Regions from separate parts of the Neorhizobium puerariae genome, predicted to be linked through region 2. Evidence: riboswitches for the same ligand, from Rfam matches in the RefSeq annotation. Region 2 holds a riboswitch; the other holds the start of a gene.

Region 1 (7,210 bases), on a different contig from region 2:
CAACGGCGGCGAGGTCATGCTCTGCCACGATGCGGAACGCGCGGTGGCGGATGCGGATCTTGTCGTCACCGATACCTGGGTGTCGATGAACCAGGAGCACAAGGCGCGGGGCCACAACATCTTCCAGCCTTACCAGGTCAACGGAGCCTTGATGAAGCGGGCCGACAAGGATGCGCTCTTCATGCATTGCCTGCCGGCGCATCGCGGCGAGGAAGTCACCGACGAGGTCATCGACGGACCGCAGTCGGTCGTCTTCGATGAGGCGGAAAACCGCCTGCATGCCCAGAAATCCATCCTTGCATGGTGTTTCGGAGCAGTCTGAGCCGCACCTGCCCAAGCCTTGATTTTCAGGAAAGCCGGTCCCATCTACCGGCTGTCAATTGCGCCGCGTTTTGAAAAGGCGGCGCCTCAACACATATCGTCGACGTCTTTTCCTCCGGCCAACGGTTCCGCTTGGGCCGGTGCTTGTGTAAAAGTTTGAAGGCTCGGCGCGAAGGAGTGAAGTCATGGCGGAAGCGACTGTGGAACTGAACGATCTCGATTTTGCCGGAGACGACCGTGTGGTTCCCTTCCAGGTGGAGGGACTGGACGTGCGCGGCCGGGCGGTGCAGCTCGGACCGCTGCTCAATGCCATTCTCGGCCGTCATGAGTATCCGGCGCCGGTTGCCCGGCTGCTCGCCGAAGCGATCGTTCTGACCGCGCTTCTCGGCACGTCGCTGAAGTTCGACGGCAAGTTCACGGTCCAGACCAAGGGTGACGGACCGGTCGACCTGCTGGTCGCGGATTTTTCGACGCCCGACGCCCTGCGCGCCTATGCCCGCTACGACGAGGATGCGCTTGCCGCCGCCGTCAGCGAGGGCCGGACCTCTCCGCCCGATCTTCTCGGCCGTGGAGTGCTCGCCTTCACCATCGATCAGGGGCGGGGCATGCAGCCCTACCAGGGCATCGTGCCGCTTGACGGTTCGTCGCTGGAAGAGATCGCCGGTGTCTATTTCCGCCAGTCGGAACAGATTCCGACCAAGGTGCGCCTTGGCGTGGCCGAGCTTTTCGACCGCGATGCGGAAGGCAAGCCGCGCCACAACTGGCGGGCCGGCGGGCTGGTCGCGCAGTTCCTGCCGCAGGCGCCGGAGCGCATGCGCCAGCCTGACCTGCACGGCGGCGACGGCGACGACCGGGAAACCGATCATGCGGATGACGATGCCTGGACGGAAGCCCGCACGCTGGTCGAGACGATCGATACGGACGAGCTGACCGATCCGCAGGTAGCGATCGAGCGGTTGCTGTTCCGCCTTTTCCACGAGCGCGGCGTGCGCGTCTACGAACCGCAGACGGTGTATGACCGCTGCAGTTGCTCGCGCGAAAAGATCAAGAGCGTCCTCAACGGGTTCACTGCGGAAGAGATCGAGGCGAGCCAGGAGGATGGCCACATCGCCGTCACCTGCGAGTTCTGCTCGACCACGTATCGTTACGAGGCTGCCGAATTCGCCGCGGCCTGAAATCGAAGGCGGGAGTTTCCTCCCGCCTTTCTCATCCTACGGCATCCTGCACTGGAAGTTGCCGCCATCCTTGAGGTCGCCGCTGCCCGTATATTTCGCCACCTGCGGATAGGGGCAGAGCGGACGCGTCATCGCGGGCTTGCCGTCCTTCACCTGAGCGGCCTGGATCACCTCGGGCGTCTTGCCGTTTTCCACCCAGTCCATCAGCGGCGTGAAGGCGTCGAAGACATCCGTGCCGTAGCCCATGCTGCAATGGAACATTCCCGGCACCATGAAGAGACGGTAGAATTCCGCGGTCTTCTCGGCGCCCATCTGCTTGCGCACGGATTCGTAGTAGTTGACACCCATCATCGGATTGAGCGCCGGGTCCGACCAGCCGAAATAGGTAATCATCCGGCCGCCGCGCTTCTCAAATTCGCCGAGATCCGGATTGGTCGCATCGACGATCTCGCGGATCGCACCGATCTTCGGATACTCCGCATCGAAGTCGAACGTTCTCCAGTCGATCGCCTTTCCGGACGCGGGCAGCATCGCCATGTTCTTCACGAACGTCTCGCCATAGGCGAGCTGGCGGCTCGGCTCCTGCTCGGAAACCATCCACATGTCCCAGCCGCTGGTGCCGGAGGCGTCTACCCCTTCGGTGCCGAACTGTACGCCCGGAAACACCGTTTCGCCCTTGATCTTCACGCCACCGGCCAGCGTCTTCAACGTTTCCGCCTGCGCCGGGGTGAAGCAGTCGGCGCCGCCCGCCTCGCAGATCTTCAGGTCCCTGGACGGGTCGAAATCGCACTGCCGCGGATCGGCGATCAAACCGTCCTTTGCCCCGTCGATCGCGTCGCATTTGTCCATCACGGCCTTCGCCAGCACCGGCAGTTGCGCTCTGCTGATCGGCGCTTTCAGAAGCGCCCGGGCGTTCCACACGCCCCAGATCTGCGTATTGGTGAGGTCGAGCACGGGCGCGCCGGCGAGGATGCCGTCGAAATCGCCGGGATAACGTTGCGCCGAGATCAGTCCCTGGCGTCCGCCGGTGGAGCAGCCGTCCCAGTAGGCGAAGGAGGTATGCCGGTCGTAATAGCGTGCTGCGATCGTCTTGGCGGTCCCGACCGTCACATGCACGGCGCGGGAGCCGTAGTCGATCAGAAGGCCGAGATCCTCCGCGAAATCGCCGAGCTTGTAGGTGACGGCGTCATGGCCGGTATTCTGCTGGACCGTCAGGAAACCTTTCGACAGTGCCGCATTGCGCGTCGCGATGCGCGACGGAGCCGCAAGGTCTTCGCCGGCATAACCGCCATTGCCGAACATGTAGAGCCGCCGGTTCCAGTTGTCGGGCAGCGTGATCTCGAAACGGATCTGGGGGCGGATATAGCCGGTCACCTGGCAATGGCCCGGCACGTTGCCGACGGCTGCCACATGCGTGGCCCGCAGGGTCGTGACGTCGGCGAAACTCTGGCTGTTCAGCATGCCGCAGGCGATCTGCGGCGAAACGGTCGCCGCCGCGAAATCCGGCCTGTCCTTCTGGTCGATGAAGCTGCTCTTGTTCTGTGCGGATGCCGGGGCGAAGGGCGCCAGCGCAAGAAAGGCGCAGGACGCCAGCAGAAAGGGTCGTGTCATGAGGCTCCTCCCAAAGACCGTTTGACGGCCAGACCATGCCGGAGAAGCAGGGGGGCAACAAATAGAAAAACCGACAAGGCCCATAACCTATCGGTTCTTCGGCCGGATGGGTCAGTTGAGAACGCGAAGCAGTCCGGGTGAATCGAGCGAGAAGGCGGGGATCGTCACCTTGAAGGTCTCGCCCTCGTCGGTCTGCATGTCGTAATGGCCGAACATCATGCCGGACGGGGTGTCGAGCGGGCAGCCGGAGGAATATTCATAGGAGTCGCCGGGCTTCAGCCGTGGTTGTTCGCCAACGACGCCGGGGCCGTCGACCTCGTCCACCACGCCGTTCTGGTCGGTAATGTGCCAGTAGCGATGGACGAGCCGGACGGTGACGGGCGAATGGTTCTCGATGACGATGTGATAACCCCAGACATAGCGGCCCTCTTCCGGATTGGATTGCTCCTCCAGATAATAGGGCTCGACGGCGACTTCGATGTCTCTTGTCCGGGCGCGATACATGCGGCACCTCAGGAGTGGTCTCGATCCGATATTGTACAGGGTCGCTGAAACGTCAAGAATTCTCGCGGTTTGAACAAGCGAGTGTGAGCGTTTCTTGAAGTTAGGGATAATCGATATGGTGAATCCGGTTACACCGGATTCACCATATCGGCTGGTCAGGTCAGGCGGAGATGCCGGAAAGCGCCCTGGCGAAATCCTCAAGCAGGTCCTCGGTGTCCTCGATGCCTGCGGAAAGGCGCAGGGTGCCGGGCGATATGCCGAGCTCGGCGCGTGCTTCGTCCGTCAGGTTCTTGTGCGTCGTGGTGGCCGGATGCGTGATCAGGCTCTTGGAATCTCCGAGATTGTTGGAGATCCTGACGATCTCCAGCGCATTCTGCAGCTTGAAGGCGGCTTCCTTGCCCCCCTTCAGCTCGAAGGCGACGAGCGTCGAGCCGCCCTTCATCTGCCCGGCGACGATGTCGGCCTGGGGATGGTCCTTGCGGCCCGGATAGATGACGCGCGCGACCTGTTTCTGCTCGGCCAGGAAATCGGCGATCTTCGAGGCGCTCTCCGTCTGCTGCTTGACGCGCAGCGGCAGCGTTTCGACGCCCTTCAGCAGCGTCCAGGCGTTGAATGGCGACATGGCTGGGCCGGTATGGCGGAAATAGTCGTGCAGGTTCTCGTCGATCCAGGCCTTGTCGGACAGCACGACGCCGCCGAGGCAGCGCCCCTGGCCGTCGATATGCTTGGTCGCCGAGTAGACGACGATATGGGCGCCGAGTTCCAGCGGCTTCTGGAAGAGGGGCGTCGCAAACACGTTGTCGACCACCACCTTGGCGCCGATCTGGTTGGCGAGCTTGGCGACGCCGGCGATATCGACCACTTCGAGCGTCGGGTTGGTCGGGCTTTCCAGGAAGAAGACCTTGGTTTTCGGCGTGATCGCATTTTCCCAGTTTTCCAGGTAGCGGCCGTCGACCAGCGTGCAGTCGATGCCGTATTTGGGAGCAAGCGTCTCGACCACCCAGCGGCAGGAGCCGAAAAGGGCGCGGGCCGCGACGATATGGTCGCCGGCCTGGAGCTGGCAGAGGATGGCCGAGGTGACGGCGGCCATGCCGGAAGCCGTGGCGCGGGCGTCTTCGGCGCCTTCCAGGGCGCACATGCGCTTTTCGAACATGTCGTTGGTGGGGCTGCCGTAGCGCGCGTAGATGAAACCGTCCGTCTCGCCTTTGAAGCGTGCTTCGGCCGCTTCCGACGTGTCGTAGACGAAGCCCTGGGTCAGGAAGATCGCTTCCGAGGTTTCGCCATATTGCGAGCGCAGCGTGCCGCCGTGAACGAGCTGGGTTGCCGGGCGCCATTTGTTTGTCATGCTAGTCCCCATTCCAAAACAAAAAAACCGGTCGCAAAAAGCAGACCGGTTTCGCACCCGGTCCTTTTAGCCACTTGTTTAACGTGGCTGCAAGCCGACCGGCCAAATCACCACGGGATAAAGCTGCCATACGCCTGCTCTCGGCTTGCGTCAATGGCTCTGATTTGGTTTTGTCGCGTTGAAATACGGAAGAGACATGATGGCTCGCGAAACAGGCATTCTGGCGGACCGCGCGATTGCGGCGCTTTTCGAAAATGGACGGCTGATCTCGGAGCGCGAGCTGGATCACGATCAGATCCAGCCGGCGAGCCTCGACCTGCGTCTGGGCGCGAAAGCCTTCCGCGTCCGCGCAAGCTTCATGCCGGGTCCCACGAGCCTCGTCTCCGACAAGCTCGACAGGCTGAAACTGCATGTGATCGATCTTTCGGAAGGCGCGGTGCTCGAAACCGGCTGCGTCTATATCGTTCCGCTGATGGAGAAGCTCGATCTGCCGGCCAACATGTCGGCGTCGGCCAATCCGAAAAGCTCCACCGGCCGGCTCGATATCTTCACCCGCGTCATTACCGATTACGCGCAGGAATTCGACAAGATCCCGGCCGGCTATTCCGGTCCGCTCTATCTCGAAATCTCTCCGCGCACCTTCCCGATCGTCGTGCGGCGCGGCTCGCGCCTGTCGCAGATCCGGTTCCGGGTCGGCAACGCGCTGCTCGGCGAGCCGGAGCTGCTGCGGCTTCATCGCGACGAAACCCTCGTCGCCGCCAAGCAGCCGAATGTCACCGGCGGCGGCATCGCGCTGTCGATCGATCTTGCCGGCGACAAGGACGGCCTCATCGGTTATCGCGGCAAGCACCACACGGCCGTCGTCGATGTGGACAAGAAGGCCCAGCACGACATTTTCGATTTCTGGGAGCCGCTCTACAGCCGCGGCCGCAACGAACTGATCCTCGATCCGGACGAATTCTACATCCTTGTCTCGCGCGAGGCGGTGCATGTGCCGCCGCTCTACGCCGCGGAGATGACCCCCTTCGATCCGCTGGTCGGCGAATTCCGCGTCCATTACGCCGGCTTTTTCGATCCGGGGTTCGGCCATGAAGAGGCCGGAGGGCGGGGTAGCCGCGCGGTCCTCGAAGTGCGGAGCCACGAGGTGCCTTTCATCCTGGAGGACAGCCAGATCGTCGGCCGTCTGGTCTACGAGCATATGCTGAAAAGACCGGAAGGACTTTATGGCGCGGGCATGGGATCGAACTATCAGGCGCAGGGCCTGAAGCTCTCCAAGCATTTTCGCGTCTGAGCGCGCCAGGGCCGCTTGACAGGCCGCCTCTTCTGTTGGAAGTCTCAGGCCATCGTTTTGCGCATGCCTTGCCCCGAAGCGGGTTTCCTCTTTCGGGCAGTTTGCGTTCTGCGGGTGTAGCTCAATGGTAGAGCAGCAGCTTCCCAAGCTGAATACGAGGGTTCGATTCCCTTCACCCGCTCCATTTTATCTCAAAAAACGCAGCAATTTCAGTTACTTAGGAGTTTCGTCATCGTCCTATTACACACTTGATTGCACAGTTCGAACGCTGGTGGGAAAGCCAATCAAGCACGCTGACCGGCAAGGAACGAATGAGCGCGCGCCTTGACCGCATGAGCTTCATCGGCCGTCGCGGTCATCGTGGCAATCTGATTTGCGAGAGCAGCGACAGGGACCGCAGCCGCTTCTATCGCGGCGTTCTCAGTGTCCGGTGAGACATCATCTGGGATCGCTTGCACCATTGCGTCATAGACGCGGCGGGCTGCATCCAGCTTCCGGCCCAAGGCGATCAGGTCGGCGTCGTCATTCTGTGTCATCGCTAGGCGTCCTCACAAGATAGCCAAGCCGGCCGGCACGGCGAAATACGAGTATCGTGGGTCATCAACAGGGTTACGGAGAGAGATATCAGCTGTCAAAGCCGGTAAGATTGAGCCGATAGCCCTTCCGGTGACCGACGCTCACCACAGCCACGCCCGAGCCAGCCAGCAGCCGGTCAAGCTCTTCAATCGCCAGCCGCATTGAGATGTAGCACCGGTTGGGCGAAGGCCCCCCATCCGGGTCATCCGCAAACATAGCGTCGAATAAGACATCTGACATAACTCGCGCGCCCTTAGCGTCCCAAAGCGCCTCTAAAATCAGCAGAGCGTGGCCGGTTATGCCCCGCTCATCAACAAGATCGTAAAGATCGGGCACGTTTACTGGAGCGCGGCAGCATGGGCAGGCAGTCATTGCGTTACCTCCAAG
Region 2 (7,210 bases):
ATGCTCCGGAAAAGTCGTAGGGGCGGGCGAGGATCATGGCCCTGCCGCTTCTTAGATGGATTTCCACCGGTCCTTCCGCAACGTTCGAAACCGTGCGGGAGGAGCCGAAAGGTAGGGAGAAGTTGTCGAGCGGATATCGCGCGCCGATGATGTCCAGCCCTTCCAGGCCGGAGAAGCCGACGACCGAAAAGAGCGAACCTTCGGGCAGATCCAGTGTCCTGGCTCCGGAAAGCAGGGGGATCGCCTCTTCCTCGCCGGATGTCAGCAGAATGTCGAAGCCGCGTTCGGCCAGACTCATGGCATGGATGAGATGCTGCAGCGCGTGGTCGCTGCGCTCGCCGCCGAGCGCGCCAGCGAAAACCAGCCGCGTCGCGCCGCGGTCTATCGCCTCCGACGTGGCGATTTCGCCGTCGGTTTCCGTCTTGGCGGGCGGATAGGTCTGCTGTTTCACGCCCGGCCATTGTCTTGCAAGCTCGGCATCGGTGGAATCGAAATCACCGACCCAGAGTTCCGGCTCGACCCCGAGTGCGGTCGCATGACGGATGCCGCTGTCGGCCGCGATGAAGCGGCTCGCGCTGACGGCCTTTCGCAGGCGTTCGGTGACAATGAGATCGCCGCCGAGCAGGATCGTGAAAGTCGCGTGGGTCATGACACTGCCCATAGCGTAAACCGAGCGGAAAGGGAAAGCCGCTTGCGCTTGCTTCGTCCATATCCAGTCACTAGTTTGCGCGGGGTTTTGAGATCGGGACGAAGACATGCAGTTTCAGGGTACAGCGGATTATATCGCCGACAAGGAGCTGATGGTGGCGGTGAATGCCGCGATCCGGCTTGAACGGCCGCTGCTGGTCAAGGGCGAACCCGGTACGGGCAAGACGGAACTCGCCCGGCAGGTCGCGGCTGCCCTCAGTCTCGATCTCATCGAATGGAACATCAAGTCCACGACCAGGGCGCAGCAGGGGCTTTACGAATATGACGCTGTTTCCCGGCTGCGCGACAGCCAGTTCGGAGACGAACGCGTCCATGACGTCACCAATTACATTCGCCGCGGCAAGCTGTGGCAGGCCTTCGCCTCGGACCGGAAGATCGTGCTGCTGATCGACGAGATCGACAAGGCGGACATCGAATTCCCGAACGACCTCCTGCAGGAGCTGGACCGTATGGAATTCCATGTCTATGAGACCGGCGAGACCGTGAAGGCCACGGTCCGGCCTATCGTCATCATCACATCCAACAACGAGAAGGAACTGCCGGACGCTTTCCTGCGCCGCTGCTTCTTCCACTATATCCGTTTTCCCGATGTCGACACGCTCACCCGTATCGTCGAGGTGCATTATCCCGGCATCAAGCAGGCGCTGGTGCGCAATGCGCTTGCCCAGTTCTACGAGATCCGCGAGATGCCCGGGCTGAAGAAAAAACCGTCCACCTCCGAGGCGCTCGACTGGATCAGGCTTCTCATTTCCGACGACGTGGACCCCGCCGACCTCAGGGGCGATGTGAAGAACGCCCTGCCGAAGCTTCACGGGGCGCTTCTGAAGAACGAGCAGGACGTCCACCTTTTCGAGCGTATGGCATTCATGGCGCGGCGGGAGCGATAGGGAAATTTTGCTCCCATTGACGTCGGGCGTAGCAAGGCGTATTTGAAGATCCGTAATTCCGTGGTGATTTGGCCGGCCGGCTTGCAGCCACGTAAAAAAAGTCGCTAAAGGGCCGCGAGAAGATGACTTCCCACGGGCCGGTCGCGATTTTTTCGCCGCCGGTTTTTGTTTTTGTGGGTTTGGAAATGCCGATCAAGATTCCCGATACGCTGCCCGCATTCAGCACTCTCGTTCAGGAGGGTGTGCGGGTCATGACCGAAACCGCGGCGGTGCGGCAGGACATTCGTCCGCTGCAGATCGGGCTCCTGAACCTCATGCCGAACAAGATCAAGACCGAGATCCAGATGGCGCGGCTTGTCGGCACGACGCCGCTGCAGGTGGAATTTTCGCTGGTGCGCGTCGGCAATCACAAGGCCAAGAACACGTCGGAAGAGCATCTGCTGGCCTTCTACGAGACCTGGGAAGAAGTGAAGCACCGGAAGTTCGACGGTTTCATCATCACCGGCGCTCCGATCGAGACGCTGCCCTATGAAGAAGTCACCTACTGGGACGAAATGCGGAAGATCTTCGACTGGACGTCGACCAACGTTCATTCGACCATGAACGTCTGCTGGGGGGCGATGGCGGCGATCTATCATTTCCACGGCGTGCCGAAATACGAGCTGAAGGAAAAGGCATTCGGAGTCTACCGCCATCGCAATCTTTGCCCTTCATCCGTATATCTCAATGGTTTTTCGGATGATTTTCAGGTGCCGGTATCCCGCTGGACCGAGGTGCGCCGCGCCGATGTCGAGACGGCGCGCGGTCTCGACATCCTGATGGAATCGGATGAGATGGGCCTTTGTCTCGTGCATGAGAAGGTCGGCAAGCGCCTCTACATGTTCAATCATGTGGAGTATGATTCGACCTCGCTGGCGGATGAATATTTCCGGGACGTCAATGCCGGCATTCCCATCAAGCTGCCGCACGATTATTTTCCGCACAACGACGATACGCTGACGCCCTTGAACCGCTGGCGCAGCCATGCGCATCTTCTCTTCGGCAACTGGATCAACGAGATCTACCAGACGACGCCCTACGATCTGGAGAAGATCGGCATGGAGTAAACCGACCGGCGATGTTCATCCCGTTTTTCCTGCAGCTCAGAGAGGCGAAGGTTCCGGTTACCTTGCGGGAATTCCTCGTCCTTCTCGAAGGGCTGGAGCAGGGAATCGTGGATTTCGACGTGGAGGCTTTCTACTTCCTCGCCCGGGCCGCACTGGTGAAGGACGAGAGGTTTATCGACAGGTTCGATCAGGCGTTCTCCTCCCATTTTCGCGGGCTGGAAGCCGTCTCCGAGACTTCCGGTCTCGAAGGGGCGGACATTCCCGAGGAATGGCTTCGCAAGCTTGTCGAAAAGCATCTGACGGAGGCCGAGAAGAAGCTCATCCAGTCGCTCGGCGGTTTTGAGAAGCTCATGGAGACGCTCCGGCAGCGGCTGGCGGAGCAGAAGGGGCGCCACCAGGGCGGTTCGAAATGGATCGGCACCGGCGGGACCTCCCCTTTCGGCGCTTATGGCTATAACCCGGAGGGCGTGCGGATCGGACAGGACGAGTCGCGCCACCGTCGGGCGGTGAAGGTTTGGGACAAGCGGGAATTCAGGGATTTCGACGACAAGGTCGAGCTCGGCACGCGCAATATCAAGCTGGCGCTGAAGCGGCTGCGGCGCTGGGTGCGGGAAGGGGCTGCGGAGGAATTCGACCTGCCGGGCACGATCCGCTCCACCGCGGAGCATGGCTATCTCGATGTTCAGACGCGGCCGGAGCGGCGCAATGCCGTGAAACTTCTCATGTTCTTCGATGTGGGAGGATCGATGGACGATCATATCCGCGTCGTCGAGGAACTGTTCTCGGCGGCGCGTGCCGAGTTCCGGCATATGGAGCATTTCTACTTCCACAACTGTCTCTATGAGGGCGTGTGGAAGGAGAACCGGCGTCGCTCGGGCCGCATGGCGACGCTCGATCTCATCCGCAGCTACGGTGCCGACTATCGCGTGATCTTCGTCGGCGATGCCTCCATGAGCCCCTATGAGATCACCCATGCGGGCGGTTCCGTCGAGCATTGGAACCAGGAGCCCGGCGAAATCTGGATCAGGCGCATGACCGGTCATTTCCGCCGCTGCATCTGGCTCAATCCGGTGCCCGAGGGGCATTGGCGCCACACGACCTCCATCGGATTGATGCGGAAGCTCATGATCGAACAGATGTTTCCGCTGACGCTCGGCGGGTTGGAACAGGCGACGCGTGCGCTCAGCCGCTGACATCGATCTTCCCAGGACTTTTTCTTCTTCGCGACATTGCAGCTTGCGGCCAAATCGCGCAGTTTGCCGCCGAATATATCGGCGGAGGAATTAATCCATGTCGGATCAGGGTTTCGAGGTTTTCGGCACGACGGAGAAGGGCGAACCCGTCTATCGGGTGAAGATCGCCGGTGGCGGATTGACCGCAAACGTCATCACATGGGGCGCGGCGATCCAGGATCTCAGGCTCGACGGCCATCAGCCGCCGCTCGTGCTCGGTTTCGAGACCTTCGATCCCTACCCGGTCCATTCGCCCTATTTCGGCGCGACGCCCGGCCGCTGCGCCAACCGCATCTCCGCAGGCCGCTTCGTTCTCGACGGAAAGCAATACCAGCTCGAAACGAACCAGCCGGGCATCGGCCATCTTCACGGCGGGACCGACGGCATCGGCCGCAGCAACTGGACGATCGTGGAACATGCCGCCGACAAGGTCGTCCTGCGTATCGTCGATCCCGACGGCCGGGCAGGCTATCCCGGAAATTGCACGGTGACGGCCACCTACCACCTCGAGGATGGCGGCGTGCTGTCGGTCGTCTACGAGGCGACGACGGATCAGCCGACGCTCGCCAACATCTGCCAGCATTCCTATTTCAATCTCGACGGGCGCGAGGATGCGCTCGGCCACGACATCATGATCGCAGCCGATCACCTGGTCGATGTCGATGAAAAACAGTTGCCGACCGGCAGGCTGATGGCGGTCGCCGGAACGCCCTTCGACCTGCGCGAAATGGGACCGATGAAGCGGTTCGACGGCGACCGGCAGGTGCTTTTCGACCATAATTACTGCCTGTCGGCCGGGCGCGTGGAAAAGCGGTCCGTCGCGCTGGCGCGCAGCATCTATTCCGGCGTGTCGATGGAGATGCGCACCACCGAACCCGGTGTGCAGCTCTATGCCGCCTTCAAGCTTCAGGAACTTCCGGTTCCCGGCCTCGAAGGACGTCGCTACGGCCCGTTTGCCGGATTCTGCCTGGAAACCCAGGTCTGGCCGGACGCCATCAACCACCCGGGCTTTCCGAATGCTGTTCTGCGCCCCGGCGAGGTTCTGCGTCAGGAAACGGACTACGTTTTCTCAAAACAATAGGGCGTTTCCCGGCTGCGCGATCAGGCGGAAACGAAATCGAGCCCGATATCGAGGGTTGGCGCGCTGTGGGTGATCCAGCCGATCGATAGCAGATCGACGCCGGTCGCCGCGATTTCCGCCGCCGTTTCCGGGGTGATGCCGCCGGAGGCTTCGGTGATCGCCCGGCCGCCGACGATCCCGACCGCCTCACGAAGCTGGTCCGGCCGCATGTTGTCGAGCAGCACCGCGTCGACGCCGGCGTTCATCGCTTCCCGAAGCTGGGCCAGCGTGTCGACCTCCACCTCGATCTTCACCATGTGGCCGACGCCGGCCTTGGCCCGGCGGATGGCTTCCGCGACGCCGCCGGCGATTGCGACGTGATTGTCCTTGATCAGCACGGCGTCGTGGAGAGCGAAGCGATGATTGATGCCTCCGCCGGCGCGGACGGCGTATTTTTCGAGCGCCCGCAGGCCCGGCGTCGTCTTGCGCGTGCAGACGACGGAAGCCTTGCTGCCGGCGACCGCCGCGACGATGCCGGCGGTGACCGTCGCGATGCCGGACAGGTGGCCGAGGAAATTGAGGGCCGTGCGCTCGGCAGTCAGCAGTCCGCGGGACAGGCCTTCGACGGTGGCGATGGTATCGCCCGGCTTCACCGATGCTCCGTCAGGAATGTGGCGGATTACCGTTATCGCGGGATCGACAAGCGCAAAGGCAAGCGCGGCGGCGTCGAGGCCTGCGATCACGCCGGGCTTGCGGGCGGCCATGACAACTTTCGAACGGTGATCTCCGGGTATGACGGCGGTCGAGGTAATGTCTCCGGCCAGGCCGAGGTCTTCCATCAGTGCGGTACGCACGGGTGGTTCAAGGATCAGCCGGGGAAGGGCGGCAAGGATCATGTCAGGCGCTCCTGGCAAGAGGATGGGAAGCGGTTTCCCGTGCAATATCGAGTGCTTCGGCAAGGCGCATCGTCCGCCGTTCCGCGGAGGCGAGCTTGAGCGGAAAATCCGGTCGTGCATGGGCGCCGCGGGATTCCCGCCGCAGCGACGCGAAGACGGCGATCAGCAGCGCGACGAGCGCGGGATCGGAAGATGCCTCTTCGCTCTCGATGAGCGGCAACAGGCTTGCGATCGCGTCATGCATGGCGCCGGCATTGCGCAAGACGCCCAGATGGCGGGAAACGACGGGAGGCACCATGGAAAGGTCCGCGGGCGGCGGAAGGCCGGTTGCGGGCGCTGTTGCGGCGGTTCCATCGGTCGGCGCCAGCACTCCGGCAATGTCCCGTGCCGCCTGCATGCCCATCACCGCCGCTTCGAGCAGCGAATTGCTGGCCAGCCGGTTGGCGCCGTGCAGGCCGGTCGATGCCGCCTCGCCGACCGCCCAGAGCCCCGGAACCGAACTGCGGCCGTTGATGTCGGTCGCCACGCCGCCCATGTGATAGTGCACGGCCGGACGGACCGGGATGAGATCGGTCGAGGGATCAATGCCGGCCTCGCGGCAGAGCCCATCGATCGCCGGAAAGCGGCTTGCGAATTTCCGGCCGAGGGCCTTGCGGGCATCGAGGAAGACGCGGCCGCCGCGGCCGAGTTCGGCGCTGATCGCACGCGCCACGACATCCCGTGGAGCAAGTTCGGCGCCCGGCTCACGAACGAGGAACCGTTCGCCCTTCTCGTTGACCAGCACCGCACCCTCGCCGCGCACCGCCTCGCTCACCAGCGCCAGCGGCCGCCGGGGGGAATCCAGGGCTGTCGGGTGGAACTGCACGAATTCCATATCCGCCAGTTCGGCTCCCGCGCGTGCGGCCAGCATGACTCCCTGGCCGTAGTTGCCGACGGGATTGGTGGTTGCCTCGTAAAGCCCGCCGAGGCCGCCGGTGGCCAGCACGATGCGCGAGGCAGGCAGGACCAAGGCACCGCTGCGCGTGGCGCAGAGCAGGGCGGAAATCCTGCCGTCGTCGACCAGCAGCCGTCTTGCCTCGACATCGCCCAGCACGGTGATCGACGGCGTCTTGCGGACGGCCTCGACCAGCGCGCGGACGATCGCTGCGCCGGACCCGTCGCCTTCGACATGCACGATGCGCCGGCGGGAATGGGCGGCTTCCAGACCGAGCGAGAATACACCATCGGCGGTCCTGTCGAAGCGGACGCCGAATTTCTCCAGCATGGCGATCGCGGCCGGCGCCGCCTTCAGGATCGATGCGGCGGCGGCCACGTCGCACAG

The links. Region 2 has a riboswitch for S-adenosylmethionine ahead of metA (homoserine O-acetyltransferase MetA). Riboswitches for the same ligand answer to the same signal wherever they lie in the genome.
Region 1: another riboswitch for S-adenosylmethionine. It lies ahead of ACFFP0_RS14280 (O-succinylhomoserine sulfhydrylase); the one in region 2 lies ahead of metA (homoserine O-acetyltransferase MetA).

The regions. Positions count from the first base shown of each region.
Region 1 covers NZ_JBHMAA010000015.1:204,944-212,153, forward strand. Annotated here, with positions in the region: gene argF (ornithine carbamoyltransferase) at 1-322, shown strand, start outside; gene ACFFP0_RS14265 (Hsp33 family molecular chaperone) at 507-1,496, shown strand; gene ACFFP0_RS14270 (tannase/feruloyl esterase family alpha/beta hydrolase) at 1,533-3,107, opposite strand; gene apaG (Co2+/Mg2+ efflux facilitator ApaG/CorD) at 3,219-3,611, opposite strand; gene ACFFP0_RS14280 (O-succinylhomoserine sulfhydrylase) at 3,772-4,956, opposite strand; SAM riboswitch at 5,002-5,080, opposite strand; gene ACFFP0_RS14285 (2'-deoxycytidine 5'-triphosphate deaminase) at 5,153-6,247, shown strand; tRNA gene ACFFP0_RS14290 (tRNA-Gly) at 6,358-6,431, shown strand; gene ACFFP0_RS14295 (hypothetical protein) at 6,532-6,783, opposite strand; gene ACFFP0_RS14300 (hypothetical protein) at 6,872-7,195, opposite strand; gene ACFFP0_RS14305 (GNAT family N-acetyltransferase) at 7,192-7,210, opposite strand, start outside.
Region 2 covers NZ_JBHMAA010000014.1:218,593-225,802, forward strand. Annotated here, with positions in the region: gene ACFFP0_RS12870 (thiamine diphosphokinase) at 1-649, opposite strand, end outside; gene ACFFP0_RS12875 (AAA family ATPase) at 756-1,595, shown strand; SAM riboswitch at 1,646-1,723, shown strand; gene metA (homoserine O-acetyltransferase MetA) at 1,781-2,701, shown strand; gene ACFFP0_RS12885 (vWA domain-containing protein) at 2,713-3,894, shown strand; gene ACFFP0_RS12890 (aldose epimerase family protein) at 3,992-5,014, shown strand; gene nadC (carboxylating nicotinate-nucleotide diphosphorylase) at 5,035-5,889, opposite strand; gene ACFFP0_RS12900 (L-aspartate oxidase) at 5,891-7,210, opposite strand, start outside.